3 regions of the Pseudomonas sp. TS_SC_3 genome follow, and region 3 is predicted to be linked to each of the others. Evidence: riboswitches for the same ligand, from Rfam matches in the RefSeq annotation. Region 3 holds a riboswitch; each other region holds the start of a gene.

Region 1 (10,440 bases), 2.0 Mb from region 3:
TGGTCAGCCACAGGGTCAGGCAATCAACCAGCAAGCACTTATCCGCAGCGGCTTGTTCACGCAGCACCTGCGCCAGGGCCAGAGGCTCTTCCACCAACCCCCAATGCAGCGGGCGGCGCTCGCGGTGATGCTGAATACGGGCATTCATCTCGCCGTCCAACGGCTGACTGGTGGCGATATAGGTCACGGCCAAGCCGGATTCAGCCGCCAGGCGCTCTGCCAAACGACTTTTGCCAGACCGTGCACCGCCGAGTATCAATTCATGCATGGTTCACCTTGGCTCACTGTGAGTGGAGGTCGCTTTTTACATCCACCACCCGGCCGCAAAAGGTGGATCGGTAGAGCGTGATCCGCCCTAAAGGCCACATAGCGTTCGCAGTTTTGTCGTATCCAGATGCGCCTCGACCAGATCGGCCAAACGCTCGATGTCACGCTCACGCAGGGCGTGGTAATCCACCTGCTGCACCTCGCGTAGCCCGGCCCAACGCAACAAGGCGCTGCACGCCTCTGGGGTTTCAAATAGACCGTGCAGGTAGGTGCCGAGCACCTGGCCGTCCGCGCTCAGGCCACCATCGGCACGGCCATCGTCGAGTCGCACCGCCGCATTCAAACCTGGACCAGAGCTGACCCCAGCATGAATTTCATACCCGCTAACCGGAGCATTTTCCAGACATAGATGGCCACGCACATTACGCAGCTGCTTCTCCGGTTCCAGCACGGTGCTGAAATCCAGCAGCCCCAGCCCCGGACTTGAACCCGCCGCACCTTCCAGGCCATGCGGGTCTTCGATCTGGGTGCCGAGCATCTGCAGCCCGCCGCAGATACCCAGCAGCTTGCCGCCATAACGCAGGTGTTTGGCAATGGCCGCTGGCCAGCCGTGCTGACGGAGAAAAGCCAGATCGCTGCGCACGCTTTTCGAGCCAGGCAGGATAATCAGATCAGCTGGGGGAATCGCCTGACCCGGGCCGACAAAGGTCAGCTCGACCTGCGGGTGCAAGCGCAGCGGGTCGAAGTCTGTGTGGTTGCTGATGCGCGGCAACACCGGCACCACCACCTTGATCACCTCGGCCGCCTTGACGCTCTGGCGAATGTCGATGGCGTCTTCGGCTTCCAGATGGAAATCCATCAGGTAGGGCAATACGCCGAGCACCGGTTTGCCGGTGCGCTGCTCCAGCCAATCCAGCCCCGGCTGCAACAGGGCGATATCGCCGCGAAAGCGGTTAATTACAAAGCCCTGCACCCGCGCCTGCTCGCTTTCGGAGAGCAACGCCAAGGTGCCGACCAGATGGGCGAACACACCGCCTTTGTCGATATCAGCAATCAGAACCACCGGGCAGTCCACGGCTTCGGCAAAGCCCATATTGGCGATATCGCCAGCACGCAGATTGATCTCCGCTGGAGACCCGGCGCCCTCCACCATCACCACCGGGTAAGCCGCGCTCAGGCGTTGGTGCGACTGCAACACCGCCTGCATCGCCACCTTTTTGTAGTCGTGATAGGCCACGGCATTCATGCTGCAGACCGCGCGGCCATGAATGATCACCTGAGCACCGGTGTCGCTATTAGGCTTGAGCAGCACCGGGTTCATGTCGGTATGCGGCGCCAGCCCAGCGGCTTGGGCCTGCACCGCCTGGGCGCGGCCGATCTCGCCGCCATCGGCCGTGACGGCCGAATTGAGCGCCATATTCTGTGGTTTAAACGGCACCACGCTCACGCCCTGGCGCTTAAGCCAGCGGCATAACGCGGTTACCAAGGTGCTTTTGCCGGCATCCGAGGTGGTGCCCTGCACCATCAAAGTGGTCATTAGGATTCCTTGGCAAAGGCTGCGAGGGCCTGCTGTAAACGCTGCCAACCGACCTCATCTGCCGGCAGCCCAAAACGCAGGCTTAGCGGGCTGGCAAACAGCCGGGTAAGGATGCCCTGCGCGGCAAGAAACTCATGCAACTCGGTGGCATTGGGCGTGCAGCAGAACTGAAACAGCGCGCAGCCACCCGTGGGAGCAAACCCTTGCGCGCTGAGTAACGCGGCCAGCCGCTCACCATCAACTAACAAGCGCTCACGCTGCACACGCTGGCCCGCGTGATCCTGCAGCAACGCGGTGGCCACCACCCGGCTTGGCCCACTGATTGCCCAGGGCCCAAGCAGCTCAGCCAGTTGTTCCAGCACGGCCGGCTGGGCCAACACAAAGCCCAAGCGAATACCGGCCAAACCGAAGAACTTGCCGAACGAGCGCAATACGATCAGCCCTGGCCGCTCGCTAAAGGCCGCCAAACTGAATTCGGGGGTGCAATCGATAAAGGCTTCATCCACCACCAGCCAGCCGCCGCGTTCGGCCAGTCGTGCGTGCCAGTCCAACAAACGCTGGGGTTCGATACGCCGCCCGGTTGGATTATTGGGATTAACCAGTAGCAGCACATCCAAGCGCTCCAGCGCCCGCTCGATGCCGCCTTCGCTGAGCTCTAGCAAACGATGGCCTTCACGCTGCCAGGCAGCGGCGTGTTCGGCATAAGCAGGCGAAACGATGCCGACCGTGACGTTGCGCAGCAACCGCGGCAGCGCCTGAATCGCCGCCTGGGAGCCGGCCACCGGCAGCAGGTTGCTGACACCGTAGTAATCGCGGGCAGCGATTTCCAGGCCATCGTGCTGCTCGGGCAGGCGTGTCCAGGCACTCGCTGCAATCGCGGGCAGCGGCCAACCGTAAGGCGCGATGCCCGTTGAAAGATCGAGCCATTCCGCCAGGGCAATGCCATAACGCAAAGATGCCGCGCGCAGGCGACCGCCATGTTCAAGCATAAAAAAGCCCCCAGAGAAGCAACAACGCTAACCACAACAGCACACCGGCGTTAACCAAATTGAGTGCCCGTTCGATATCGCGCGCCTTGGGCTGTGGCCCCGCACCCAGCTCAGGTCGTACATGCAACTCACCGTGATACTCCGCCGCGCCGCCTAGGCTAACGCCCAGCGCCCCGGCTCCAGCGGCCATGACCGGCCCCGCGTTCGGGCTGTCCCACACAGGTGCTTGCGTGCGCCAGCAGCGCAGCGCCAAGGCGGTTTTGCCGAGCAGCGCATACGTCAGGGCAACCAATCGGGCGGGCAGGTAATTAAGCCCATCATCGATCTTCGCAGCGGCCCAGCCGAAGCGCTCAAAGCGCTCGTTGCGGTAGCCCCACATGGCATCCAGGGTATTACTCAGGCGATACAGCACCACACCCGGCGCACCGGCAATCACAAACCAGAACATGGCGGCAAATACCGCATCGCTGCCGTTTTCCAGCACCGATTCAGTGCCCGCGCGGGCTACCCCGGTGGCATCCAACTGCGCAGTATTGCGGCTGACCATATAACCGACGCGCTCACGGGCCAGGCGCAAATCTCCCAAACGCAGCGCCTGGGCCACTGGCATGGCGTGCTCACCCAGACTGCGCAACCCGAGCGCCGCATACAGCGCAACAATCTCCACCGCCCAGCCCAACCCGCTGATCTGCGACAGCAGCCAGGTCAGCAGTGTCAGCGGCAATACCGCCAGGAACCAGGCGCTAACGCCGTGGCTGCGCCAACCGCCCCCCGCTGGGTTGAACCGCTGCTCAATGCGCTCAGCCAACTGCCCAAACGCCACTAACGGGTGCCACCCCTTGGACTCACCAAAGGCTGCATCCAGAGCAACCCCCGCACAGGTGCTCAGAACCAGGCTCATGTGTTGCCCCAGTGGTTTTCAAACAACAGTTCACTCAGTGGCCGCGGCGTGGCCCAACCTTCTTGCACCAACATTGGTGCGTCATAAAACGCTTCAACAGGCCCCAGGCATAGCACTGCCAGCGGTTTGCTGCCAGCTGGCATGCCGAGTAAATCCGCCAGCGCTTGCGGTTCGAATAGCGAAACCCAGCCAAGCCCTAAACCCTCGGCGCGGGCCGCCAGCCAGAGGTTTTGGATGGCGCAGGCCAGGGATGCCTGGTCCATTTCAGGCAAAGTGCGCCGGCCAAAGACGTGGGCCTCGCGCCCCTCCATCAGGGCCACCACCAACAGCTCGGCACAGTCGCGGATGCCCTCGACTTTCAGCCGCATAAATTCATCACTGCGCTCGCCCAACGCCTCGGCAGTACGCACACGTTCCTCTTCGACCAGGCCGTGAATCGACTCACGTAGAGCCGGGCGAGTGATGCGGATAAACCGCCAGGGCTGCATCAAGCCGACGCTGGGAGCCTGGTGCGCCGCTTCCAATAAGCGCGCAAGCAGCTCAGGGGCCACTTCACCGCCGCTGAAATGACGCATATCACGGCGCTCGGCGATGGCGCGATACACCGCAGCGCGCTCCGCCGGGCTGAAGGCGTGCTCACTCATAGCGATGCTCCGGGGTGGAATAGCGCGGCGGCGGCAGCCGGATCGGACGGCAAATAAAAGTGGATATAAGAAGCCGTCAGCCGGCCCTGGCGATAGACCGCCTCACGGGTGCGCTTGTAATTCGGGCATTCGCCACGGGTCAGTGGTTGCAGCTCGCTGCTGAGCGCCGAGTAATGGAAGCTGTGACCGCGCAGCAGCCCTTCCGGCAGCTCGGCCTGCTGCAAGGCCATGGCGGTCATGCGTGGTTGCAGAGTCGCCTCGCCGCTTAACAAGCCAAGCATCTGCCCACTGACGCCCTGCTTGTCGGTCAGTTTGTCGAGCAGATAAAGCATGCCGCCGCACTCGGCGTGGATCGGTTTACCGGCTTCATAATGGGCATGAATCGATGCGGCCATCAGTTGGTTGGCTTCAAGGCGGGCCAGGTGCAACTCCGGATAACCGCCAGGCAGGTACAGGCTGTCGACATCCGGCAACTGCTCATCGTTGAGCGGTGAAAAGAACTGCAAATCAGCGCCCAGCTCGCGTAGCAGGTCGAGATTAGCCTGATAGAGAAAGGCAAACGCGCTGTCGCGCGCCACGCCGATCCGCACCCCTTTAAGCAACGCTGTCGGTCGCGCCTGTTCCGGTGCGGCAAAGCTGACGGGCGGCGGCAAATCGGTATCCGCGCTGGCGGCCAACGCATCGGCGGCGGCGTCCAGGCGGGCATCCAGGTCAACCAACTCGCCCGCCTGCACCAGGCCCAAATGCCGGCTGGGTAAGCCGACTTCGGCGCTGCGCGGCAAGGCGCCATACCACCGGATCGAGGCTGGCAGTGCATCGCGCAATATCTCGCCATGCCGCACGCTGCCGACCCGGTTACCGAGTACGCCGGAAAACGGCAAATCGGGCTGAAACGTTGCCAGACCATGGGCCATAGCGCCAAAGGTCTGCGCCATGGCTGAGCCGTCGATCACCGCCAGCACCGGCACGCCAAAGTGCCGGGCCAGGTCGGCCGCCGATGGCGTGCCGTCGAACAAGCCCATGACCCCTTCAATCAAAATTAGATCAGCCTCACCGGCGGCCTCCCACAGCAAGCGGCGGCTTTCCGCTGTGCCGACCATCCACAGGTCAAGCTGATACACCGGCGCGCCGCTCGCGCGGGCGAGAATCATCGGGTCGAGAAAGTCGGGGCCGCACTTGAACACCCGCACCCGCTTGCCTTGGCGCGAGTGCAAGCGCGCCAAGGCAGCGGTGACCGTGGTTTTGCCCTGGCCGGAAGCCGGTGCGGCGATCAGTAGCGCTGGGCATGACCGCGCAAAGGACTGATTCATTAAAACTCGATTCCTTTCTGCGCCTTCACCCCGGCCTTGAACGCGTGCTTGACCAGGCTCATCTCGGTGACGGTATCTGCCGCGTCGATCATCCCCGGGAGCGCACCTCGACCGGTTACCACCACATGCTGCAGCAGCGGCCGCGCTTCAATATCAGCAAGAACCGCGTCAAGTTCCAGGTAGCCGTATTTCAACGCAATGTTCAGCTCATCGAGCACCACCAGGCCGATGGCCGGGTCGTTGAGCAGCTGCGCCGCCACCGCCCAGGCTTCGCAGGCCTTGTCGATATCGCGTTGGCGGTCCTGGGTTTCCCAGGTAAAGCCCTCGCCCATCACGTGGTAGCTGACCTCATCGGGAAAACGGCGGAAGAAAGCTTCTTCACCGGTGCTGGCTGCGCCCTTGATAAATTGCACCACGCCGACCTTGAGACCGTGGCCCAGCGCGCGGGCAACCATGCCAAAAGCGCTGCTGCTTTTGCCCTTGCCATTGCCGCTGTGCACCAGTAACAGGCCATATTCGTCCTGGGCTTGGGCGATTTTCTCGTCGATAAGGGCTTTCTTGCGGGCCATGCGCGCCTTATGCCGGGCGTCACGTTCAATCGATTCAGTCATCGCACTGCTCCACCGCCACAGGGCGATTGGGCTGAAAAAAGCATGCGGAGGTAGAAAAAGCGCGGGCGCGCGCACGCAAAACCCACGCCAGCCATCGCCCTCCGCGATGCCGTGGACTGCAGCAGGCCGGTCTCCGGGCTTGTGAGCGAACCCTTAGGTCCTCAGAACCTGCCGACAGGGCTCTGAACCGCACCTTCCCATGCTTGAGCACAGTGGCATTTGCGGCGTTTAACTCACTTACCGTTGCGGGGGCAGCGTCGGAATGGCTGGCGTAAAACGCACAGCGCACCGACTTCCCAGTTTCACCCCGCGCACGCACAGCGTCGGGGGCACCTGCTACAAGCCGCGAAGGGTAGAGAGTTCGCGATTAAGCGTCAAACGAATGCGCTGCAGGCAGCCGCCCTTCCGCCCACAACGCGACGCATCAGTGCTTGGGCATAAAGCCCGCTGGCTTACTGGCCAGCCATTCGACAAAGGTACGCAAGCGTTCGTCGCTGAGCAGGCTGTCACGATTGTTATAGGTCAGCGCCAGTTCTTTTTCGCTGAACAACCGGTGGATCTGGTTGTGGCAGGCGCGGCAAACCCAGAGCGTGGCACTGATGCGTTCACTTTTACCGAAGCGTTTCTGCACAAAGACCTTGTTGTGCAGCGCTTTGGGAATCAGGTGATGACGCGTCAGAACCGCCGCGCGGGCGCAAAGCTCACAGGCATCGGGTTGTTCAGGCAGGCGAATCGGTTCGGGCATAAGGGTTCAGCGTTTACGGCACAGGCTCAGGCCATCGCCCAGTGGCAACAGGGACAAGTCAATGCGTGGATCATCACGCAACGCCAGGTTGAGCGCCTGGATCGCACGCGTGTCGGCGCTCTCGGGGCTTGTCTCGAGCACACGACCACTCCACAAGGTGTTATCGAACAGAATCAACCCGCCCTGGCGCACCAAGCGCAGGGCATGCTCAAGGTAGGCCGGGTAATTGGCCTTGTCGGCATCGATAAACAGCAGATCAAGGGTGCCTGCCAGGCCTTCTGCCTCCAGCGCCGCCAGGGTTTCCAGCGCCGGGGCCAAGCGCTGCTCGATACGCGCATTCAACCCCGCCTCGCGCCAGTAACGCTCGGCCGTGGCGTTGTATTCGCCGGGGATGTCACAGCAAATCAGCCGGCCATCTTCACCCATGGCCTGGGCCATGCAAATGGCGCTGTAGCCGGTAAAGGTGCCGACTTCGACAATTCGCTTAGCGCCCATCAGTTGTACTAGCAAGGCCATAAACTGCCCCTGCTCGGGGGCAATTTGCCAACGCGCCGTGCTCAGCTGCGCGGTTTCCTCACGCAGGCGTTTGAGCAGCGGGGTTTCACGCAGGGAGACATCCAGCAGGTACTGGTACAGGGCGCAATCAAGGTTGAGCGTTCGGTTGGTCATGCGGACTCCCTCTACAAACCACGGCTATCAGGGGTTGCTTGCCAACTCCTGAGAGAGCACGCGCTTGGCATTCAGATAAGTGCGCTGCCAATAGGTGTTGCTCATGCTGTCCAGGCGCACGGTGCCGCCGCTGGAAGGCGCATGAACAAAACGACCATCACCGACGTAAATACCGGCATGGCTGACCTGACTGCCGCCGTTGGTGGCAAAAAATACCAAATCGCCACTTTGCAAAGCATCACGCCCGACACCAGGCGCGCGCATGCTAATCAACTCACGGGTGGTACGCGGCAAGCGAATGCCTGCAGCATCGCGATAGACGTAGCCGATAAGGCCGCTGCAATCAAAGCCCGTATCGGGGGTATTACCGCCGTAGCGGTAAGGCGTGCCGACCAAGCCAAGGGCGCGAAACAGCACATCATCAGCGTTGCCGTTAAAGCTGCTGGGAGCTTGGATAACCGGTTGCGGGTAGGGAGCAGGTGCGCGACTGGAACAGGCGCTGAGCAGCGCGACAATTAGCAGCAGGCTGAAACGGGCGGTTGCGGTCATGGACAGGCGATCCTGAGCCGGGATGCGACCTACTCTGCCGGCTTGCACATCGCAGTGCAAGCTTTAGCTTTACCTGGCAGGTTGTTGAAAAATATCAGGATGCACTGATTGAGTGCAGACTACGCAGCGGCCTTAGTGTTTCGACCGCTGCATAGTGCTTCAAGGATGCAGGACTATCTGATCGCTTGGCGCCATAGCGAGGGCGCGTTTGGCTTCGATGAAGGTGCGCTTCCAGTAGCGGTCATCCAGGCTATCGACCCGCACGCCGCCACTGCGACTGCTGGAAGAATGGATGAACTGATCATCCCCCAGGTAGATGCCGGCGTGGCTGACACGGCCGCGACCGGCAGTGCTGAAGAACAATAGGTCACCGGGCTTAAGTTCGTTACGGTCAACCAACGGCGCATCGATATTGATCATGTCGCGGGTCGAGCGCGGCAATTTCATACCCGCTTCTTCCTTAAACAGGTACCCGATAAAACCACTGCAATCGAAACCTGAGCTCACCGAGCCACCGCCAAAACGGTAACGCGTTCCGACCAGAGATAAACCGTGGGAAAGGATGCTGTCTGCCAATTGCGGCAGTTTGTAAGATTTTTCTTCAGTGAAGTCGCCCAGGGCGGCTTCTTTGGCTTGGTCATCAAACACTGCGAGATCAGTCGAAGAAAACACTGCAGGTTGAGTGGTCAATTCCTGCTGCGGCGCATGGTTGGCGCAGGCGGCGAGAGCCAGGGAAAGTGCGATAGGCACGAGGGGTGCGAGGCGTTTGAGCATGGGCACGACCGTGTCGGTGAATTTCACAAGAGCGCGACTATGCCCTCTATGGCATGCATTTGCAAATTCTATGGCCCTAAATGTGACTCACTAGTTCCGGCAAAACATCTAAAGCGCGCCCTTGCAGGTGGACAGCCACCCGAGCGCTCAAGTCAGTGCGCTGCGGGTTGATCTCTACAGTGAACCCACCTTTTTGCCGCGTCTGCTGCAAGGGTTCGACGATATAGGGGAAGCTCGCGCTGGTGCCGATGCTGATTACCACCTCGAAGCCTTTGCGCATTTCAGCGTAAAGCGTATCGATGGCCTGCTCGGGGAGCATTTCCTCGAACAGCACCACGGGCGGGCGCAACACCCCGGCACACTGCCTACATTTGGGTGGCAGCGGCCGCTCAAGATGAGCCGCCAGCTCGCCATCGACAGCACCACACGACTGGCAATACAGCGGCGCCAGCTCACCATGAATCTCGATCACTCGCTCCATCGGGCTGCCAGCCGCGCGGTGGTAGCCGTCGATATTCTGAGTCAGTAGCCAGCACTGCGGCTTTCTGCGCTGTAGCTCAGCAATTGCGTAATGCCCCGCGTTGGCTTGAGCGCCCAAGCAGGCGCGGCCCAGCTCCGCCAGGTATTTCCAGCACAGCGCGGGGTCACGCTGCAGCATCGAACCGGACAGCGCCGCCTCAATTGGCAAACCTTCGGCGGTATGGCCGTTATACAGACCACCAAGGCCGCGATAGGTGGGTAACCCGGAATCGGCAGACAGCCCAGCACCGGTAATCAGCAGGATGCGTTCAGCCTGCTTGATTGCTTGGGCAACACGGACAAGACGCTCGTCCATCTCGAATCCTTATGGGTGAGTGGACGACGCTCTTTTCGTCCAGGGCAACAGCGCCATGGTGGATGAAAAAGCGTCATTCACCCTACTCCACTGCTCGGCGATGCGCTTAATGGTTGCTGCCAGGGCGCTCTCTAGCATCAGTGGTTGACTGTATGCGCCAGCATCACCGAGAGCTGACACAGCGGCCGTCCGCTCTGTTCCTGCCACTGATTGAAGGCCTCCTGAACCGCGGCGCGCTCTTTCAAGCTGGTTGGTACTTTGTCGACAATCTTCTGCGCCTTCAATGCCGCTACCAGATCATCGGAAGGGACAAAGGTGTCTTTGCCGACCATGCGCAAAAAGCGTGGCGCAGACAGACCGCCGAGCTGACTACCGTGTTTGGCCAAGTACTTCCACAGCCCAACAATATCGCTGATGGGCCAATCGGCGATCAGCGCACCAAAGCTCCCCTTCTCCTTCTGCACGTCGAGAATGAACTGGGCATTACGCGGCACACTTTTGAGCTTGCCCAGGTGACGGATGATGCGCGCATCCTGCATCAGGTTTTCCAGGCGTTCGGCGCCCATCAGCACGACTTTCTCCGGATCGAAACCGAAGAACACCTGTTCA
Region 2 (10,440 bases), 720 kb from region 3:
AGCCGCGCCGGCAGTGGTCATCCCGCGTACCAGCGGCCCGGCGCTGCGTCAGCCCGAGCAATGCACCGTGCTGGTGGCAGAAGACAATGCGATCAACCAGCTGGTCACCCGTGGCATGTTGCTCAAGCTGGGTTATCAGGTGCGCACCGCCGATAACGGCGCTGAAGCCCTGGAAGTGCTGCGCAGCGAGACCATCGACGCGGTGCTGCTCGATTGCCAGATGCCGGTGATGGACGGTTTCGCCACCTGCCGCGCGCTGCGCAACTTGCCCGGCTGCCAGCTGCTGCCGGTGCTGGCGATTACCGCTCACAGCCACAGCGGCGACCGCGAGCGCTGCCTGGCTGCCGGCATGAGCGACTACCTGGCCAAGCCGGTGAAGTTTGAGCAGCTGCGCAATCTGTTGCGCGACTGGGTGCTCTGCCGCGAGCCCTGATCGCTTGCGTTGTATATGCCAGTGGCTGGCCAATATGCCTGCTGTTGTGCCCGGAACCGCTCTTTAGCCAAACTCTGAATCCTGATTCACTTAAGTAATAGTGAATCAGGATTCAGACCATGGCCTATCGCACCACCGCTACCCGTATCAACCTCGATCAGGCGCTGCGTGAGCGCATCATCAGCGCTGCGCTGGCGCGCGTGGTTGAGGGCGGGTTTGCCGCGCTGACCATGCAGGCGCTGGCCGAGGATGTCGGTATTGCCACCGGTAGCCTGTACCGCCATTTCAGCAGCAAGGGCAGCCTGTCAGCCGAGGTTTTTGCCGTGGCCAGTCAGCGTGAAGTCGATGCGTTGGCGGTAACCGTGCGCGAGCATGGCAGCCCTGTGCAGCGCCTGGCTGCCGGGGTTGAGCGCTTTGCGGCACGCGCCTGGCACAGTCGCCAATTAGCCTTTGCCCTGATTGCGGAACCGGTTGAGTCCGAAGTGGACGAGCAGCGCTTGCTCTACCGCGAAGCCTACGCCGACCTGTTCGTCGAATTGCTGCAGGAAGGCGCCGCGCAGGGCGTGTTTCGCGTGCAGCAGATCAACCTGGTCGCCGCCTGCCTGGTCGGTGCCATCGCCGAAGCCCTGGTCGGCCCACTGTCGCCGCCCGCGCGAGCGGCCCGCGAAGCCGGTTATCCCGCCCCCAGCCTGGCTGAAGTCAGTCAGGCCCTGGTCACTTTTTGCCTACGCGCCGTGGGCGCCCCACTGCCCGAAGAGGAGCCTCAGCCATGAATGCCAGTCAACATGCCGAAACCCATGACGTGTTCAATCAGGTGCCGCCGCTAGATGGCGCCAACCTGTACCGCGTCGACCTGCCGCTGCAGGAGTGGAGCAAACGCTTCGGCGGCGGTTGGGCCGAGCAGCGCCTGGATGTGTATGGGGCGCTGGCAGGCGGCGAGTTGATGGCCGCCGGTTTTCTCGCCAATGAAAACAAGCCGATATTCAAAAGTCATGATCGTTATGGTCATCGCGTTGATCTGGTCGAATTTCACCCGGCTTATCACCAGTTGATGAGCGCGGCTATTGAGCATGGTTTGCCCTCCATGCCCTGGACCGATCCGCGTGCCGGCGCTCAGGTGGCGCGCGCTGCCTTGAGTTACCTGCACAGCCAGGCCGAAGCCGGCAGCGGTTGCCCGTTGACCATGACCTTCGCCAGCGTGCCCGCGCTCAAGCTGCAGGCCGATGTGGCCGAGAAGTGGCTGCCGAAAATTCTTTCCACCCAGTACGACCCGCGCAATCTGCCGATTGAGCAGAAAACCGGCGCGACCATCGGCATGGCCATGACCGAGAAGCAGGGCGGCACCGATGTGCGCGCCAACACCACCCGTGCCTACCCGGTGGGTTTGGGTGGTCCCGGTCAAGCTTATGAACTGATCGGTCACAAGTGGTTCTGCTCGGCGCCGATGTGCGATGCCTTCCTGACCCTGGCCTACACCACCAAAGGCCTGACCTGCTTTCTGCTGCCACGCCACCGCCCGGACGGCACGCGCAACGAGTTCTATATCCAGAGCCTGAAAAACAAGCTGGGCAACTGGTCGAACGCCTCCAGTGAAGTGGAGTTTCGCGGCGCGCTGGCCTGGATGGTCGGCGAGGAGGGCCGTGGCGTGCCGACCATTATCGAGATGGTCGCGCTGACCCGCTTCGACTGCATGATCGGCTCCAGCGCATTGATGCGTCAGGCCCTGACTCAGGCCGCGCACCACTGCGCCCATCGACAGGTGGGCGGCCGGGTACTCAGCGAACAGCCGCTGATGCAGAACGTACTGGCCGACCTGGCCCTGGAAAGCGAAGCGGCCCTAGCGCTGACCCTGCGCATGGGCAAGGCGCTGGACAACCCGCTTGACGAGCAGGAGGACAAGTTCGCCCGTCTGGTCACCGCCGTAGGCAAATATTGGATCTGCAAACGGGCGCCGGCGATGATCAATGAAGCCGCCGAATGCATGGGTGGCGCCGGGTATGTCGAGGAGACCATCCTGCCGCGTCTGTACCGCGAAGCACCGGTCAACTCGACCTGGGAAGGCTCAGGCAACGTGCAATGCCTGGACGTGCTGCGCGCGCTGTCCAAGGAGCCGGGCGTGCTCGATGCGTTGTTTAGCGAGTTGGGCGACGGTCATGGCGATGCGCGCCTCAAGGCGCATATCGCCAAGCTACAGGCGGATTTCTGCGACACCGCCGATATCCAGTACCGCGCCCGCCAGCTCACCGAAGACGTAGCCCTGGCGCTGCAAGCCAAGCTGCTGCTGGAGGCCGGTAACTCGGTGGTAAGCGACGCCTTTATCGTCAGCCGCCTGGGCGGGCAGGGCGGACGGGTCTACGGCACCTTGCCGCGCGGTATCGATGCCGACGCGCTGGTTGCACGCAGCACGCCGCATTTGATCTAGGGCGTTTGCGTTGCCGACACGGGCTGACGGGCCTGCGTTGCGCTTGAGCCTTGAGCCCGGCCTCTGCGCCGGGCTCTGTCATTTCTCGCTGCTGGCGGGTAAGGTGGCCGCCGATGGTTCCGCAGCGTGTTACGCGAGTGGATGAAAAGGGAACATGGTGGGTACTGCAACCGGTACCGAAGCCATGGCTGCCCCCGCAACTGTAAACGGTGAGCGACGCCCCGATGCCACTGGCCGTAAGGCTGGGAAGGCGGGCGACGCGTCAAACCGTGAGCCAGGAGACCTGCCATCGACGCCGGGCACTGATGCCCAATCCCTCAATCCAGATCATCGCGCGGTGGGCGCGGTACAGGAATCTTTATGCACATCGAACCAGAAGTCGTTACGGGCGCCAAACTCTTCCTCAGTTATGCAACCGCCGCAGGCGCCTTTGGCCTTACCGCCAAGCTTGCCCTTGATAGCATTCGCAGCAACGGCGGTGTCGCTGCCCTGGCGCTGCGCAGCCTGCTCACCACCGCACTGGTGTTCTGCTTCTTCGAGGTCTTTCCGCATCATGCGGTGGGGGTTTCCGAGGTGCACCTGATCCTCGGCTCAACCCTGCTGCTGCTGTTCGGCGCGGGTGCCACGGCGATCGGCCTGGCTGTGGGGTTGTTGTTGCAGGGGCTGCTCTTCGCTCAGTTTGACCTGCCGCAGTACGGCATGAACGTCACCACGCTGTTGGTGCCGCTGTGGGCTATCAGCCTGCTGGCCAAGCGCATCATTGCGCCGGGTACCGCCTATGTGGACCTCTCCTATAAGCAGGCGCTGGCGCTGTCGACGGCCTATCAGGGCGGTATTGTTGCCTGGGTGGCTTTCTGGGCGGTTTATGGCAACGGCTTCTCCAGCGACAACCTGGCGGCCGTGGGCAGTTTCGGCCTGGCCTACATGAGCGTGATTTTGCTTGAACCGCTGGTTGATCTGGGTGTGCTGGCTGCTGCCAAAGCGTTCTCGGCTTATAGCCGTGGCCCGTTGTTCAATGCGCGTCTGCACCAGCCGGCCTAACGAGTCGGCTGCAAGCTGCAGTCGCCCGCTGCGGTTTCTGCAGCGTCCGTCGGGCGCAGGTGGCTAATCCCCTGCGCCCCTTACCTGCTACTGCTGCCAGCCAGCACCTCCCGGCGCGACAGCGCTGTTGTCGCCCTCGCTTTTTAGGCGCTCTCGCCGTTCGGGCATGACGCTGCAAGCGTTGCCTGATCATCCTTCGGCATTGCTCAAATGTCCTGTTTAGACCACGCCGCGCTATCGCCAATGCGGCGGCTCAGGGCAAGATAGGGCCGATTGCGATCAGCCTGGAAGGTGCCTTGTGAATACGTATTCTGATGACTTTGTTGTCGCTAATAGCGCTGAAGAGGCGGTGGATCGTCTGGCCGCATTGCATCTGCACGCAACCAGCGGCTTGAGTGCTGCGCTCAAGCGTTACTTGAAAGAGCGGGTCAAACCCGATGCTGCCGAGCAGAGTCAGTTCCGTTACCCCGAATTACGCCTGACCTACCTGTGTCAGGGCGAAGTGCCAACCACCGTTCGCGCCTACGCCAAAGTGCAAGTGCCAGGCACCTACAGCGTGACCGTCACTCATCCGGCGGCGTTTCGTAAGTACCTGCTGGAGCAGCTGCGCCCACTGATGAACGATTTCACCGTGCGCGTTGAGGTGGGCGTCAGTCAGCAAAATATTCCCTATCCCTACGTGGTCGAGCAGGGCGATGAATTAGCCGGTTCCGGGGTGACGGCAGCGGAACTGGCGCGGGTATTCCCCAGCACCGATCTATCCGCCGCCACTGACGGCATTGCCGACGGTCTGTGCGACTGGGAACACACCGACCCGCTGCCGCTGGCGCTGTTTGACGCCGCGCGGGTGGACTTCTCTTTGCGCCGTCTGGTGCATTACACCGGCAGCGACTGGCGGCATGTGCAGCCCTGGATTCTGCTGACCAACTACCACCGCTACGTTGACCAGTTCATCCGTCACGGCCTGGACATGCTGGTGGGGGAGTCGCGGTTTACCCGCATGGTGCTGCCGGGCAACGTGGTGATTGAGCGCGGCATGGCCGAAGGCGAGATGCAGGCGATCATCGAGAACGTCATCTGGCACCGTTACCAAATGCCGGCCTACCACCTGCAGGCGGATGACGGCCACGGCATTACCTTGGTCAATATCGGCGTCGGCCCGTCCAACGCGAAGAACATCACCGACCACCTGGCCGTGCTGCGCCCGCATTGCTGGCTGATGATCGGCCACTGCGGGGGGCTGCGTCAGTCGCAGACCATTGGCGACTATGTGCTGGCCCACGCCTACATGCGCCGCGACGGTATTCTTGATCGCGTGTTGCCGCCGCATATTCCGCTGCCGGCCCTGGCCGAAGTGCAGCAAGCCTTGCAGGCCGCCGCGCGGCAGGTTACCGGTGAAGACGGTGACGAACTGAGAAAACGCCTGCGCACCGGCACCGTGTTGACCTATGACGACCGCAATTGGGAGCTGCGCTGGGCGCAGGAACGCCCGCTGATTAACCTGTCCCGCGCGGTGGCGGTGGACATGGAAAGCGGCACCATTGCCGCGCAAGGCTATCGCCTGCGGGTGCCCTACGGCACCTTGCTTTGTGTCTCGGATAAGCCGCTGCACAGCGAGATCAAACTCCCCGGCGCGGCGGGTGCATTTTATGAGCGGGCGGTGACCCAGCACCTGCAGATCGGCATCACCGCGCTCGACCTGATGCGCAACCAGCTCAACTCGCTGCATTCACGCAAGCTGCGCAGCTTTGACGAGCCGCCGTTCCGCTAGCGTGGTGTTTTGCATAAAAAAGCCCGAGGTTTATGCCTCGGGCTTTTTTAGTTCAGCTCCGCTTATTTACGCGCATCGAGCACCACGCGGTAGCGCGCTTTACCGCTGCGCAGGTGGTCGATGGCCTCGTTGACGTTGCTCATGGGGAAGTGCTCGACCTGCGGCACGATCTGATGGCGGGCGCAGAATTCGAGCATTTTCGCCATATTCGCCGGTGAGCCGACGGGCGAGCCGGAGAGGCTCTTCTGTTTCGGGATCAGGTTGAACACGTGCACGGGAATGGCGCTCGGCACAATGCCGACAAAATGCAGCCGGCCTTTGCCGCCGAGGGTGCCGATCATGGCTGTCCAGTCGAGGTCCGCGCTGGCGGTTACCAGAAGGAAATCCAGGCTGCCGGCGATCGCTTTCAGTGCCGCGCTGTCGGTGGAGGCCACCACCTTGTGTGCGCCCAAGCGTTTGGCTTCTTCCTGTTTGTTCAACGACGAGGTGAAGGCGGTGACGTCGCAGCCCCAGGCATTGAGAAAGCCCAGCGCCAGGTGGCCAAGGCCGCCGATGCCGACCACGCCGACTTTATCAGTGGGCTTTACGTTGAAATCCAGCAGCGGGCTGAACACCGTGGAGCCGGCGCAAAACAGCGGGCCGACCAATGCTGGGTCGAGGCCGTCCGGCAGCGGGATGGCCCAGGCCCAGTGGCTGCGCAGGCGGTCGGCAAAACCGCCGTTGCTGCCAACAATCGTCGGTTTAACGGTGCCGCACAGTTGGTGTGCGCCTTCCATGCACGAGCTGCAATGCATGCAGCTGCCCTTGTACCAGCCGATGCCCACCCGCTGGCCGAGCTTGAGGCCGCGCGCATGCTCACCCAGGCGCACCACGGTGCCGACCACTTCGTGGCCAGGAATAAACGGGTAGCGGGTCATGCCCCATTCGTTGTCGATCATCGACTGGTCGGAGTGGCAGATGCCGCAGTACTCCACGGCCACTTCAACCTCTTCAGCGCCCAGTGGGCCGGGATCATAGCTATATGCCTCAAGGGCCGCGCCGGGGGCTTTAGCGGCCCAGCCTGTGAACGTATCAACAACGGATGCGGACGAACTCATGATGAGGGCCTCTAGGAAGAAAACAGAACCAAGCCAGCATAGCTGGGTCTGCTTGAGCCATGTGCATGGATAAGTCAGGCTGATAGTTGCACGGTGGCCTCGGTTACACTGCTCGCTTCCCGCTCGCATTGTTGGATTGTTCATGCCCCGCCCGTCACGCCCTGCTGCCCCACGCCGCGTCTCCGATAAGCCTGCTGTGCGCCGAGTGGCCAAGGCGCCGCCGGCTGAGCCGCGTTTGCTGCTGCTGAATAAACCCTTCGACGTGTTGACCCAGTTCAATGACGAACAAGGCCGTGCGACTCTCAAAGACTTTATCGACGTGCCGGGTGTTTATCCGGCCGGGCGCCTGGATCGCGACAGCGAAGGTTTGCTGCTGCTGACCAATGACGGCGGCCTGCAGGCACGCATCGCCGACCCCAAGCACAAGCTGGCGAAAACCTATTGGGTGCAGGTGGAAGGCGAGCCGACTGAGGCGCAGGTGCAGCAGTTGCGTGATGGCGTGCAACTAAATGACGGCCCAACCCTGCCGGCCGAAGCGCGGCTGCTGGATGAGCCGCAGCTGTGGGAGCGCCACCCGCCGGTGCGCTTTCGTAAAAGCATTCCCACCGCCTGGCTGGAACTGGTGATTCGCGAGGGGCGTAATCGTCAGGTGCGGCGCATGACCGCTGCCGTTGGCTTGCCGACCTTGCGCTTGGTGCGCGTGGCCATTGGCCCGTTCAGCCTGGAGGGCTTGCAGCCGGGGCAATGGCGTGAGGTGCCGGCCCGGCTGGATTGATCAGTAGCCGGCCTTGATCACAGCGATGCCTTTGTCCAGCACCTCATTCCATGCGTTGCGGGTTTCGCTGCAGTATTGCGGGTCATGTTCGCCAATGGTCACCAGCAGCGCTTGCTGCCAGAGGTCATAAAGCCCTGGGCGAATGTCCATTGCTGCGCGTGAGTGGCTGCAGCCGAGTGCGCGCAGCTTGGTGTCGGGCAGGCCGCGTGCGTGCATCACCAAGTTGAGAATGCCCTGACGCAAGAGCAACTTCTGCCCGCTCATTTCGGTGTTGACGAACTTCTCACGCACCTCTGACGAGCTGGCGAGGAAGTGTCGGTAAAAGCTGTCGAAAAAGTCCGGGCTGGCGCAGCAGCGCCCGTAGCTTTGCATCACGCGGTCGGTGGCCTTCATGCGTTCTCCAGAAAAAGGCTGTCCGGGCCGCATGGTGATGCGGCCGCGAGTCAAGGAAGTAGGGGGGCGGTTAGACGCCTTCCAGGCCTGCAATGACAAAAGATTTGATGATAAAGCCCAGTACGCCCAGGCCCAGGGCAAGGAACAGGATCATGGTGCCGAAGCGGCCCGCCTTGGACTTTTTCGCCAAGTCCCAGACGATAAACGCCATAAACAGCACCAGGCCGCCAACCAAGACGGTCATCATCAGTTCTTCAAACAGCTCAGTTTCCATCGCAACCTCGTGTGGCAAAAGCGGGCTGTGCCGCCGGCTGGGGCGGGAGGTGGGCGATGCGTTTTTATAGGTTGAGCGCAAGGCTCTTATGGGCGGGTCGCACAAGGCACAGCAATATGCCGGCGATTATACGCCGTTGCTGCTGTGCGCCGCGATGTGCGTTTCGCCGTAAAGCGTGATCAGCCACGCAGGTGCTGCAGCGGCAGCTGCGTGCTGGAAAGAATTTGCTGCAGCACGAAGCTGGAGCGCACGCTGGAAACCCCCTCGATCCGGGTGAGGGTGCCGAGTAGCAGCTTCTGGTAGTGATCCATGTCGGGTACCACCACTTTCAGCTGATAGTCGGCGTCCATCCCAGTGACCAGGCAGCATTCGAGCACTTCCGGGCATTTACGAATTTCGGCCTGGAAATGTTCGAAGCGCTCCGGCGTGTGCCGATCCATGCCGATCAGCACGTAGGCCGAGAGCGTCAGGCCCAATTGTTTGCGATCGAGCAGGGCAACCTGGCCGAGGATATAGCCGTCGTCCTGCAGTTGTTTGACCCGGCGTGAGCAGGGCGAGGGCGACAGGCCGATGCGTTCAGCCAGGTCCTGATTGGACAGGGTGGCGTCGCGCTGCAATTCAGCGAGGATGTTCAGGTCGTAGCGGTCAAGTCTGTTCATCTAAGCCACGCTTTCGTTTTTGAATTGCTGTAAATAATGCTCTTGTAGTTATTAATTGCGCAAGTGGTCGCTATATCAGCAATATTCGCAATCTTTCGCTGCGTCGTCAGGCGTAAGCTTTACCTCAACTTCAAGGCCCGGACGATACGTCCACCCGCCTCGCCCAATCAGGTGAGCGGTCGCCGCCGATCCCACCGGATCGTCACGGCACCCGGGTCCGCACTGCCCAATCAGGCGTGCGAAGAAAAGGCGTTATCATCGCCACAATGACGGATACGCAAAAAAGGGGAAGGCCTGCAGGCCTTCCCCTTTTTTGTGTCCGCCATCCTTGGCGTACACCCTGCGGGCCGTCGCTGCGCGACGTCAAAAATTGCGCCAGGCAATTTTTTGTTACCTGTTCGTTGCTCCTTACTGGGCAGTCGTGTGCTCGACCACGCTGCTGGGGTCGGCGTGTACCAGCACTTCGGCGCGGGGGAATTCGCGGCGGATCGCTGCTTCAACCTGATCGCACAGGCTATGGGCCTGTTGCAGGCTCAGCTCGCCCGGCAGCTCCACATGCAGCTGCACGAACCAGTGGGTGCCGGACAGCCGCGTGCGTAAATCATGCACGCCCAAGACGCCAGGCACAGCGCAGGCCAGGCCGTGCATGTGTGCGCTGATGTGCGGGTCGAGTTCTTTATCCATCAGCACCGTGGCTGCTTCGCGGGCAATGCTGATGGCGCTCCAGAAGATATACAGCGCAATGCCGATGCCGAAGATCGCATCCAGTTGTGGCCAGCCGTAGCTTGCCAGTATCAGCGCCAGGAGGATGCTGCTGTTGAGCAGCAGGTCTGAACGGTAATGCAGCGAGTCGGCGCGAATCGCCGTGGAGCCGGTCAGCTTGACCACGTGGCTCTGAAATAGCAGCAGGCCGATGGTCATCGCCAGCGATAAGAGCATCACCGCGATGCCCAGAGCCGGCGCGCCAATTGGCTCTGGGTGCAACAGGCGATCAATGGAGTGACTGCCTACCAGCAACGCGCTGGCGCCGATAAACAGCGCCTGACCCAAACCGGCCAGAGCTTCGGCTTTACCGTGACCGTAGCGGTGATCTTCATCGGCCGGGCGCAGGGCGTAGTGCACGGCGAGTAAGTTAAGCAGCGAGGCCGCGCCATCGAGCAGCGAGTCGGTCAGCCCCGCTAACAGGCTGACCGAGCCGCTAAGCCACCAGGCAATGGCTTTAGCCAGCGCCAGGGTGAGTGCTGTTGCCAGGGCGGCGAAGGTCGCCAGGCGCATCAGGCGGGCATGTTGCGGCTGTATGTTCACGGACGATCCAGAAGGTGCCTGTAAAAGGGCAGAGCCTATTTTCAACGCAGCAGGGCCGACGCGCAGCTGATCGTCGGCAGGTTACTAGGCTGTTGGGCGCAGACCATAGGCTGCCAACTGCTCGGCGCTGCCACTGTGCTGGATCAGGCGTGGGTCATCCAGTGGCAGGCTTTGGCCCGCCTGTACTTCAATCAGCGCCTTGAGCGTGGCGGCGTCAATCTTGCCGTCAGCATCCACCACATTCTGCAAGTCTTGCGGGTCAACCTGCGC
Region 3 (10,440 bases):
AGGGCGTTATTCAGCAGATTGAGCAGTACCTGTTCCAGGCGAATGGCATCGCCCAGCACCCGCGCCTCGGTGTCGATCTCGCTATGCAGCTGCACCTGTTCGCTGCGCAGGCGCGGCGCCAGCAATTGCAGGGCCTGCTCCAGCACATCGCTCAAACGCAGACGCTCGCTGAGGCCGGCTGGGCTTTTGCGGGCAAAGGTTTTCAGGTGACCGGTGAGCCCGGCGATGCGTTGCAGCAGGCCATCGATACGCTGCAGCCCTTCGCGCACATCGTCCTGACGACCGCTATCGAGCAACAGGCGCAAGCTGCCCAGCTGCATCTGCATGGCGGTGAGCGGCTGATTGATTTCATGGGCCATGGCCGCCGACATCTGCCCCAGCGCCGCCATCTTCGCCGCGTGCACCAGGCCTTCCTGAGCCTCGCGCAGTTCGGCGGTACGCAGCGCCACCTCACGTTCCAGACGTTCACGAATACCGGCCTGCAGACGCTGAGTCTTGCGCCGCTGGGCCAGGTAGAGCAGCAGAAACGCCAGGGTCATCCACACCCCGGCGGCGGCCAGGCGATAGCTGCGCACGCTGTCGACCAGGGTTTTCGGCTCGTGTAGCAAATGCAGGGTCCAGCCTTCGTCACCCAGAGCCTGGCGCTGCCAGAGGTAGTCACGCGGGCCATCCGGGCCATCGACCCGGCGCCACTGGCTGTCGCTGTCGATCTGCCGGCGCAGCATGCTGGCCAGCGGTTGTAGCGCCTGTTCGGCGTACTTGCGCACCTCCACCAGCTCGGCGCGCGCCTGCTCGCTCAGGCTGTCGAGGGCGAGAAAGCGCCAGGCCGGACGGTTGCTGAGGATCACCACCGAGTAGCTGTCGGCCACCAGCAGCACGCCGGGCTGGCTGGCCCATTCGCGCTGCAGCTCTTCCAGCTCCAGCTTGACCACCAGCACGCCGAGCACCGCGCCGTTTTCATCGCGCACCGCATGGGAAAGGAAATAACCGGGGATGCCGGTGGTCACGCCCACCGCAAAATAGCGCCCGGAGGACTGGCGCACAGCATCCTGAAAATACGGGCGGAAGGCGTAGTTGTTGCCGACAAAACTGCTCCAGTCGCGCCAGTTACTCGCCACCAGGGTTTCGCCTTGGTCGTTGAGCAGATACAGCACGTTGGAGCCGGCAGCAGTATTGAGCTGCTCTAGGCGTTCATTGAGTTTGCTGCGCAGCAGGCTGTCCGTCGGCGCACGCAGCAGCGACTTGATATCGCTGTCCAGCGCCAGCACCTCGGGTACCGAGCGGAAGCGTTCGACCAGGGTGTGGATCGACTGCGCATACAGCTGCAACTGCCCGCGCGCCTCCAGGCTGCGCTCATGCCAGGCGCGCTGCTCGGCATACCGCCCGGCCAGCCAGATGCTCGCCAGCAGGCCGAGCAGAATCAGCAGGACGATCAGGGCAACGCGGTAACGCAGCAGAAAGGCAGACATGCGCGGCTCGCAACGGGGCGGAGCCGGCATGGTAAGACAAAAGCTCACCGCTGCCTGCCCGAACGGTTGCCGCGCTAGCGGCGGGTCATCAGCAACTCGGGTACTTCGCGGCCTTCGACGAATTGCTCCTGCACCAGTTGGCGCACGTCCGCCTCGCTGCGAATCTGGTACCAGCTGCCAGCGGGATAAACGCTCAGGCTCGGGCCCTGATCGCAGGGGAACTGGCACTGGGTGCGGGTGATATGCACCCCGCCCGCGCACTCCAGCTTGCCAGCGGCCTTGAGCTGCTCGCGCAGGCTTTTCCACAGCGGCAAGGCGCCGCGCCGGGTGCAACGCGGGCCGTTGCACAGCAGCACACGGTAGTGGTGCGGCGGGATCTGCGACCAGGCATGGCGCACCGGCAGCTCGGCCACACCGACGCAGGGCAGGTGCAGCTCGGGGCGCTCGATCAGCGCGCAAGCGACCTCCACCGGTAAACCTTCGGCCTGGCCAATCGCGCTGGCAACAAACAGCTGCTCGGGGTTGGCCTGCTGGCAAAGTTCACTGCGCAGCCAATCGAGGTGTGGGCTGCTGCTTTGCGGCTCCAGATCGATCACCAGCAACGGCCGCTCGCCCTCGGCCACGCGCAGCCAGAGCGGCGCATAGCCTGCGCTGGTGTCGACGATATCGGCCAGCGCTGCTTCGCCGCGCAGCTCAACCAGACGACGGCGCAGCAGCTCAGCAAACGAGCCCTCGGCCAGATCGGGGCCGACAAACAAAATGCGAGCGTAGGGCGAAACGGGCGTGGTCATGGCGGCCTCCAAAGCGGGGCGGCAGTCTAACAGGGGATTTTTCGCATTTGGCACGTAGGGTGGATCGGGGCGCGCAGCTGACGCTTCACCCATCCACCGACTGCGAGGGTGGATGAAAACAGCGTCATCCACCCTACCTGGCTCGGCGGCCAATTCGCGCTACAACTGCAGCGCCTCAGTCAGCGCCTCGAGGCTGAGAAACTCGCGCTCCACACTCGGCAAACTCGGCCGACGCAGCAACAGCACTGGTAACCCCAGCTCCCGTGCCACCTGCAATTTCGGCTCGGTGGACTGGCTCCCGCTGTTCTTGCTGATCAGCACATCGGTGCCCAGGCGGGCGAATAACGCGCGTTCCTCGTCCAGCGCGAACGGCCCGCGCGCACCGATAATCTCCGCACGCGGCACGCCTTGCTGGGCCGTCAGGCAGCGCACGGTCCAGTGCTGATGCAGGGGTATCTCGTGCAGGTGTTCCAGCGGCTCGCGGCCCAGGGTAAACAGCGGACGGCGGAAATCCTTCAGGGCTTCGACCAAACCGGCCCAGTTATCCACTTCACGCCAGTCATCACCCTCGCCGGCCTGCCAGCCGGGGCGGCGCAGCGCCCAGCAGGCAATCCCGCTCAGCTCGGCGGCGCGGGCGGCATTGGCGCTGATCTGCGCGGCATAGGGGTGGGTCAGGTCGAGCAGCAGTTCGACGCCCTGTTCGCGGATATACCCCGCCAATCCTTCGGCCCCGCCAAAGCCGCCAACGCGCACCTGACAGGGCAAGTCATCCGGCACCCGGCCCAACCCGGCCAGGCTGTAGATGCTTTCAGGGCCAAGGCGGCGCGCCAGACGCAAGGCCTCGGTGGTGCCGCCGAGCAGCAAGATGCGCGGGCTCATGGCTTGCGGACCTCCAGCAGGGTGATCGGCAAGGCGCTGCGCCAGGTGTCGAAACCGCCCAGCGGCTGCACCTGGGCCACGCTGATGCGGGTCAGCTCGCCACCCACCTGCTCGCGCCAGGCCACCAGCGCCGCTTCGCTTTGCAGGGTCACCGCATTGGCCACCAGACGACCGCCCGGTTTCAGGCTGGTCCAGCACTGCTCCAGCACGCCAGGGATGGTCACCCCGCCGCCGATAAAAATCGCATCCGGCGCGGCCAATCCGCTCAATGCCTCGGGCGCACGGCCGGCGATCAGTTGCAGACCCGGCACGCCGAGGGCATCGCGGTTGTACTGAATATGCGCCTGACGACCGGCATCGGCCTCAATGGCCAGCGCCCGACAACTAGGGTGCGCGCGCATCCATTCGATGCCGATGGAACCGCAGCCGGCACCAACATCCCAGAGCAGCTCACCGGGCTGCGGCGCCAGACGCGCCAGGGTGATGGCGCGCACATCGCGCTTGGTCAGTTGGCCGTCGTGCCGATACAGGTCGTCGCGCAACCCCGGCGTCAGCGGCAGTAGGCGTGCATCGGCGCCCGCCACGCAGTCGATGGCCAGCAGATTGAGATCGGCAGCGCGCGGCACGGCCCAGTCGCTGGCCAGACCATCGATGCGCCGTTCCTGATCGCCGCCCAAATGTTCCAAAACGGTCAAACGGCTGGGACCAAAACCGCGTTCACGCAGCAGCTCGGCCACCGCCGCCGGACTGTCACCGTCATTACTCAACAGCAGCAGCCGCGCGCCGGGGAAAATCTGCGCCTGCAGCGCCGCCAACGGCCGCGCCACAAGCGACAGCACCGTCACGTCCTGCAGTGGCCAACCCAGGCGAGCAACAGCCAGTGAGACGGATGAGGGCGAAGAGAACACCTGCAATTCCTCTGCCGGCAGCTGCCGCGCCAGGCTCGCGCCCACGCCATAGAACAGCGGGTCGCCGCTGGCCAGCACGCACACCGGCATCCCGCGCCGCGCCATTACCGGCTCCAGGCTAAAGGGGCTGGGCCAGCGTTCGTGCTGCCCTGGCAGATCGCTAGGCAACAGCGCCAGCTGCCGTGGGCTGCCAACAATCCACTGCGCCTCGCCCAGCGCCTGGCGCGCTGCCTCACCCAGCCCGGCGTAACCGTCTTCACCAATGCCCACCAGGGTTAACCAGGCCGTCATACCCACTCCTCTGCCCCCGCCCGACAAGCTAGGGTGTCAGCGCATCAAACAAAGCGGGCATAATACAGGCTTCGTCGGTGCCCACCGCCATGGTGCGAGGGGCCTAAGAGGGAATCCGGAGCGATCCGCTGATCGTGACCGAGCTGCCCCCGCAACTGTAAACAGCGAGTCTGCCGCCACTGCGCCACTGGGAAACCGGGAAGGCCGCGCCAGATGATGACCTGTCAGCCAGGAGACCTGCCGACGACGCTAGTCGCGAGTGCCAACATCGGGCGGGGTGTACCGATGCCATGAAATCCCCTGTGGGCGGGTTTCGCTGGTTCGGTCGCCGCGTCTTTGTTGCTGGTGAACCGTTTGCGCGACCGTCTAACCTCCGCCGACCTGCCCGACCCACGCCCTAGTGCGTGCCCCGGCCTGCTGCGTATCGTTCAGGCGTTGGACGGCGGCATCTGCCGGGTCAAGCTGGCCGGCGGCGTACTCAGCAGCCAACAGGCACGCGCCATCGCCGAGGCTGCCGAGCGCTGCGCCAGCGGCGTGCTGGAGCTGACCAACCGCAGCAATCTGCAAATTCGTGGCGTGTTGCCAGGCCAGCAGGCCGATCTGATCGAGCGCCTGCTCGCCGCCGAGCTTGGCCCCAGCAACCCCGCGGCTGATGACGTGCGCAACCTGCTGCTCAGCCCCGCCGCCGGCCTCGATCCGCAGGCCCTGCTCGACACCCGCCCACTGGCCGCCGCGTTGCTTGAGCTGCTGCAGAACACCCCGGCGCTGCATGGGCTGTCGGCCAAGTTCGCCCTGCAGCTGGACGGCGGCGAAGCCTTGGCGATGCTCGAACACCCCCACGATATCTGGCTTAGCGCCCTGCCCGGCTCGCCGGCTCGCTTGGCCTTTGGCCTGGCTGGCTGCCCCGGTGATCAGCCGCTGGGCGTGGTCAACGTTGAGCAAATCGTGCCGCTGGTGGAACAACTGCTCAGGCTGTTTATCGAACTGGCCGGCAACGCACACAGCCGTATGCGCCAACTGCTTAGCGTGATTCCAGCTAGCCAACTGCTGCAACAACTGCAAACGCGCCTGCCCTTTGCCGTACAAGCGGCGCCAGCCGATTGGCAACGCTCGCCGGTCAGCGAGCACGCGCCGATAGGTATTTATCCACAGCAGCAAAGCGGCCTGTGCATGGTTGCCGCCGCCGCGCGCCTGGGCCGGATCGACGCCGCGCAACTCAAAGCACTGGCCGAGCTGGCTGAGCACCATGGCGATGCCAGCCTGCGCCTGACGCCCTGGCAGGGCCTGTTGCTGCCGAATATCCCCAAGCCATCGGCAGACAACCTGCTGCACAAACTGGCCGAACTCGGCCTGCTGATCGATGCGCAGGAACCACTTAGCAATCTGATCGCCTGCACCGGCTCAGCCGCCTGCGCCAAGGGCCTGGCCGACAGCAAAGCCGACGCCTTGTTGCTCGCCAAGCACCTGCGCGCCAACACAGCGCGGCCGCAAGTACATCTAAGTGCCTGCCCGCGCTCCTGCGCCGCCGCGCATACCGCGCCTTTTACCCTGCTGGCCAGCAGCGCCGGGCATTACCAGCTCTACCAACGCACGCCACAGCAGCCGGGTTTCGGCCAGCTATTGGCCGACGCCATAACGATCGACGAGGCAGGCGACTGGTTCGCCACCCACTGCGCAACAGGAAACAACGATGCTTGAGTACATCCGCGACGGCCAGGAAATCTACCGCCAGTCCTTCGCCACCATCCGCGCCGAGGCTGACCTCAGTGCCATTCCGGCTGATCTGGAAAAGCTCGCCGTGCGGGTTATCCACGCCTGCGGCATGGTCGATGTGGTGCAGGACCTGCGCTTCTCCCCAGGCGCCGGCGCTGCCGGCCGCGCCGCATTGGCCAAGGGCGCGGCGATTCTCTGCGATGCGCGGATGGTCGCCGAAGGCATCACCCGCCCGCGCCTGGCCGCCAACAACCCGGTGATCTGCACCCTGCATAACGACGGCGTGATTGAGCAGGCCCGCGTCCTGGGCAATACCCGTTCGGCAGTCGCATTGGAACATTGGCGCAAGCATCTGCAAGGCAGCGTGGTGGTGATCGGCAACGCCCCCACCGCACTGTTTTACCTGCTGGAAATGCTCGACGCCGGCGCACCGAAACCGGCGCTGATTATCGGCATGCCGGTGGGCTTTATCGGCGCGGCGGAATCCAAGGACGCCCTCGCTGCCGACAGCCGTGGCGTGCCCTATGTGATCGTGCGCGGCCGCCGTGGCGGTAGCGCCATGGCGGTGGCAGCGGTCAACGCCCTGGCCACGGAGGTGGAGTGATGAGCGTGCAAAAAGGCCGTCTACTCGGCATCGGCGTCGGCCCCGGCGACCCGGAGCTGATCACTCTCAAAGCCCTGCGTTTGCTGCAGTCGGCAGCGGTGGTCGGCTACTTTGTGGCCAAGGCTAAAGCCAACAAAGGTCACGGTGGCAACGCCTTCGGCATTATCGAACAGCACCTCACCGACGCGCAGGTACGCATGCCGCTGGTGTACCCGGTGACCACGGAAAAACTCGCCGCGCCACTCAGCTATGAAGATGTGATCAGCGACTTCTACGACACCTGCGCGGTGCAGATCGCCGCCCGGCTCGACGCCGGCCATGACGTGGCGGTGATCTGCGAAGGCGACCCGTTCTTCTACGGCTCCTATATGTACCTGCACGACCGCCTGGCAGACCGTTACGACGTAGAAGTGGTGCCCGGCGTGTGCTCCATGCTCGGTTGCGCCTCGGTGCTCGGCACCCCGCTGGTGTACCGCAACCAGAGCCTGAGCGTGCTCTCCGGCGTACTCCCCGAAGACGAACTCAAGCAGCGCCTGCACAGCGCCGAAGCCGCCGTGGTGATGAAGCTCGGGCGCAACTTCGAGAAAGTCCGCCGCGTGCTGCAGGAGCTGGGCATCGACCAGCGCGCCCACTACGTCGAACGCGCCACCATGGGCAACCAACGCATCGTCCCACTGGATGAAGTGGAGCCAATGTCTTCGCCGTACTTCTCGATGATCGTCATCCCCGGCGAGAAATGGCGCGGTTAGCAAACTGCAAACAACCCGTGGGAGGGGCTTTAGCCGCGACAGACCCGTAGGGTGGATGGCGCTTCACCCATCCACCAACCGCGATGGTGGATGAAAAAAGCGTCATCCACCCTACCCAACATACACACGGCACAGATGGAATCCGCATGAACCGCTCTCCCGCCATTATCATCCTCGGCCCCTCCGCCCTGCCTTGCGCGCGGCGTATCCAGGCACTTTATCCACAGGTCGAAATTCATGGCCTGGGCAGCCGAGTGACTGACGTTGAACGGGTATATGAAGACTTCGGCGACACCCTGCGCGCGCTCTACCGCGCCGGTACGCCGCTGATCGTGCTGTGCGCCGCCGGCATCGTGATTCGCAGCCTGGCCGCCGTACTGGGCGAGAAAGACAGTGAACCGCCGGTGCTGGCCGTCGCCGAAGATGGCAGCGCCGTGGTGCCGCTGCTCGGCGGTCTCGGCGGGGTCAACCGCATGGCGCGTGAGCTGGCTGCGCACCTGCAAGTCAGCGCGGCGATCACCACCAGCGGCGAATTGCGTTTTGGCACCTGTTTGCTGGAGCCGCCTGCAGGCTATGTGCTGGCCGACCTGGAGCAGGGCAAAGGCTTTGTCAGCGACCTGCTCGGCGGCCAGGCCGTGCGTATCGAAGGCGACGCGCCCTGGCTGATGCAAGCCAAGCTGCCGGTGACTGACGACGCCGCACGGGTGATCCATATCAGCCCCCATAACCGCGCCGCCAATGCCGATGAACTGCTGATCCACCCGCAGCAAGTGGCCGTTTGGGTCGAACGCGCCGGCGCCGATTTGCTTGGCGAACTGCAGCAGGCGCTGCATGCCAGCAAGCTAGCCCCACAAAGCCTGGCCTGCCTGCTGGCCGCGCCAGTGCTGATGGCCGACGCCGACCTGCACAGCGCCGCTGCACAACTGAAATTGCCGCTGCGTTTTATCGACGACGCCACGCAACTGCCGCCGCTGCATAGCCAGCACGCCAACCTGCGTCTGCTGCTGGCCGCTGCGCCGATCGACGCCACGCAACTCGGCCGCCCCCGTGGCCGCCTGACGGTGATCGGCCTCGGCCCCGGTGCCGCCGAATTTATGGTGCCCGCCGCGCGCCAGGCGCTGGATGAGGCGCAGGACCTGCTCGGCTACGAAACCTATATCAATATGGCCGGCCCGCTGCGCCCAGAGCAGGTGCGCCACTGCACCGATAACCGTGAAGAAATGCAGCGCGCCCGCCATGCCTTTGCACTGGCCGCCAGCGGCCGGCGCGTGGTGGTGGTGTCGTCTGGCGACCCCGGCGTGTTCGCAATGGCCGCCGCCGTGCTGGAAGCCCTGCATGAATCCACCGACGCCGAATGGCAGCGGGTCGACTTGCAGGTATTCCCCGGGGTTTCCGCTGCGCTGGCCACCGCCGCCAAGGCCGGCGCGCCGCTGGGCCATGACTTCTGCCTGATCTCCCTGTCGGACAACCTCAAGCCCTGGGCCATTATCGAAAAGCGCCTGGCACACGCCGCCGCCGCCGACCTGGTAATGGCCTTCTACAACCCCATCTCCAAAGCTCGCCCCTGGCAGCTCGGCTCTGCGCTGGACATCGTCCGCCAGCAACGCACGCCGGAAACCCTGGTGGTCCTCGGCCGCGATATCGGCCGCCCCGGCGAAACCCTGCGCAGCCTAACCCTGGGCGAACTGACGCCAGAGATGGTCGATATGCGCACCCTGGTGATTATCGGCTCCAGCCAAACCTGCCGCTTTCCGCGTGCCGAAGGTGGGGAGTGGGTGTATACGCCAAGGAGTTATCCGCAGTCGTAGGATGGATTGAGCCTGCGATACACATCATGGCTTCAGCAATTCACAGATGATGGGCTGGGCACAGTATGGGGATCGCTACGCTGACCCTACTGCAAGCTCACCTCTGCCGTCGCATATATTCCGCAAAAAGGGGGACAGTAAAGTTTAGATAGCCGTGATCCGTGCTGTAGATCATCCCCTTAGAAATAATGTTAGCCCGAGTGGGCCCAAGCGATGACTGAGTTCGCGCCATTGCTTTGGCAATATCAGCCATCGCATAAGGGCCATCGCCCAATTCCGACATGGTTTTAACAAACTGAACTTCTGACTTTGTCAGCCGATCAATACGAACCCTGAAGAAACCCGCATCAAGTGAAGCTAAAGTCTCGGCATAGGATTGGCTCACGTCATCAAGGGTGATTTCTGGTCCCTCGGCATTGTTCCAAGCTGTGGAGGCCCACTCTTGGAGGAAGAAGGGATAGCCGCGTGTACGTTCGACGATTTCGCCGAGTGCAGTCGGTTCGATAGTGGCTTCCTCATCCACTATCGGCTTTTCAACAGCCTGAATAGCAGACGGTTGATCGAGAGCCCCTACTGCCGGGTAAAGAAAAAGCCGCTCTGCATAGGACTTTGCTTCGCCTGCGAGCCGCGCGACTTGTGGAAGACCAGCACCTACAAGAAGTACTGGGAGGCCTTCCTGAGACATACGGTGGATGGAAACGATTAGTGCTGATAGATCTGCCTCGGAAAGGTACTGCACTTCGTCAATTAGAAGAATCCACCCCTTACCTGCCGCTTGTGCTGCCCGACCAATTACATCAAAAAGGTCCGGAAGATCGTACTGAAGATCTCCGCTATCAGCGAGACCGGGCTCTGGTTCAACGCCGACCTCAACACCAGCAATATCAATCCTAAAGATTGCCGCAAAACTGCGAAGGCCCTTTAATCCTCGGCTGGCGATTTGCTTAGCTGCCTCGATACCCGAAAGGGAGCGCATGACCTTTCGCATTTCAGGATAGAGAAGGCGTGCAAGGCTCTCACGTTCTGGAGACTCCACCTTAGAAACCAGAAGGCCTTCTTCCTGAGCGATTTTCCCTATTTCATTAAGCAGGACTGTCTTGCCGGTCCCCCTCAACCCGAGGAGCATGATGGATCGGGCACTCCGCCCTTTAATGGCGCGGCCACACGAGATCCTTGCGGCCTCAAGGGTTGCATCGCGCCCCGCAAGTTCAGGCGGCCTACTTCCTGC

What was found. A riboswitch is a leader RNA that binds a small molecule or an ion and turns the genes downstream of it on or off. The one in region 3 is predicted to bind cobalamin.
Region 1: linked by a shared signal. The riboswitch ahead of cobO (cob(I)yrinic acid a,c-diamide adenosyltransferase) and the one ahead of cobG (precorrin-3B synthase) in region 3 are both predicted to bind cobalamin.
Region 2: linked by a shared signal. The riboswitch ahead of AC0J6G_RS13270 (energy-coupling factor ABC transporter permease) and the one ahead of cobG (precorrin-3B synthase) in region 3 are both predicted to bind cobalamin.

The regions. Positions count from the first base shown of each region.
Region 1 is NZ_CM149586.1:1,403,331-1,413,770, reverse strand. It holds gene cobU (bifunctional adenosylcobinamide kinase/adenosylcobinamide-phosphate guanylyltransferase) at 1-268, opposite strand, end outside; gene AC0J6G_RS06905 (cobyric acid synthase) at 356-1,804, opposite strand; gene cobD (threonine-phosphate decarboxylase CobD) at 1,804-2,793, opposite strand; gene cbiB (adenosylcobinamide-phosphate synthase CbiB) at 2,786-3,694, opposite strand; gene bluB (5,6-dimethylbenzimidazole synthase) at 3,691-4,344, opposite strand; gene AC0J6G_RS06885 (cobyrinate a,c-diamide synthase) at 4,335-5,648, opposite strand; gene cobO (cob(I)yrinic acid a,c-diamide adenosyltransferase) at 5,648-6,259, opposite strand; cobalamin riboswitch at 6,367-6,611, opposite strand; gene AC0J6G_RS06875 (hypothetical protein) at 6,684-7,004, opposite strand; gene AC0J6G_RS06870 (O-methyltransferase) at 7,011-7,673, opposite strand; gene AC0J6G_RS06865 (C40 family peptidase) at 7,701-8,222, opposite strand; gene AC0J6G_RS06860 (C40 family peptidase) at 8,382-8,996, opposite strand; gene AC0J6G_RS06855 (NAD-dependent deacylase) at 9,073-9,831, opposite strand; gene AC0J6G_RS06850 (DNA-3-methyladenine glycosylase I) at 9,969-10,440, opposite strand, start outside.
Region 2 is NZ_CM149586.1:2,757,635-2,768,074, reverse strand. It holds gene AC0J6G_RS13285 (hybrid sensor histidine kinase/response regulator) at 1-433, shown strand, start outside; gene AC0J6G_RS13280 (TetR/AcrR family transcriptional regulator) at 553-1,206, shown strand; gene AC0J6G_RS13275 (acyl-CoA dehydrogenase family protein) at 1,203-2,855, shown strand; cobalamin riboswitch at 2,953-3,160, shown strand; gene AC0J6G_RS13270 (energy-coupling factor ABC transporter permease) at 3,216-3,896, shown strand; gene amn (AMP nucleosidase) at 4,195-5,667, shown strand; gene ahr (NADPH-dependent aldehyde reductase Ahr) at 5,730-6,764, opposite strand; gene AC0J6G_RS13255 (pseudouridine synthase) at 6,970-7,539, shown strand; gene AC0J6G_RS13250 (globin) at 7,540-7,932, opposite strand; gene AC0J6G_RS13245 (DUF2788 domain-containing protein) at 8,003-8,206, opposite strand; gene AC0J6G_RS13240 (Lrp/AsnC family transcriptional regulator) at 8,386-8,865, opposite strand; gene AC0J6G_RS13235 (cation diffusion facilitator family transporter) at 9,274-10,140, opposite strand; gene AC0J6G_RS13230 (polyribonucleotide nucleotidyltransferase) at 10,255-10,440, opposite strand, start outside.
Region 3 is NZ_CM149586.1:3,476,647-3,487,086, forward strand. It holds gene AC0J6G_RS16350 (sensor histidine kinase) at 1-1,469, opposite strand, end outside; gene AC0J6G_RS16355 ((2Fe-2S) ferredoxin domain-containing protein) at 1,544-2,260, opposite strand; gene AC0J6G_RS16360 (cobalt-precorrin-6A reductase) at 2,420-3,139, opposite strand; gene cbiE (precorrin-6y C5,15-methyltransferase (decarboxylating) subunit CbiE) at 3,136-4,338, opposite strand; cobalamin riboswitch at 4,397-4,597, shown strand; gene cobG (precorrin-3B synthase) at 4,693-6,036, shown strand; gene AC0J6G_RS16375 (precorrin-8X methylmutase) at 6,029-6,655, shown strand; gene AC0J6G_RS16380 (precorrin-2 C(20)-methyltransferase) at 6,652-7,404, shown strand; gene cobJ (precorrin-3B C(17)-methyltransferase) at 7,551-9,212, shown strand; gene AC0J6G_RS16390 (ATP-binding protein) at 9,310-10,440, opposite strand, start outside.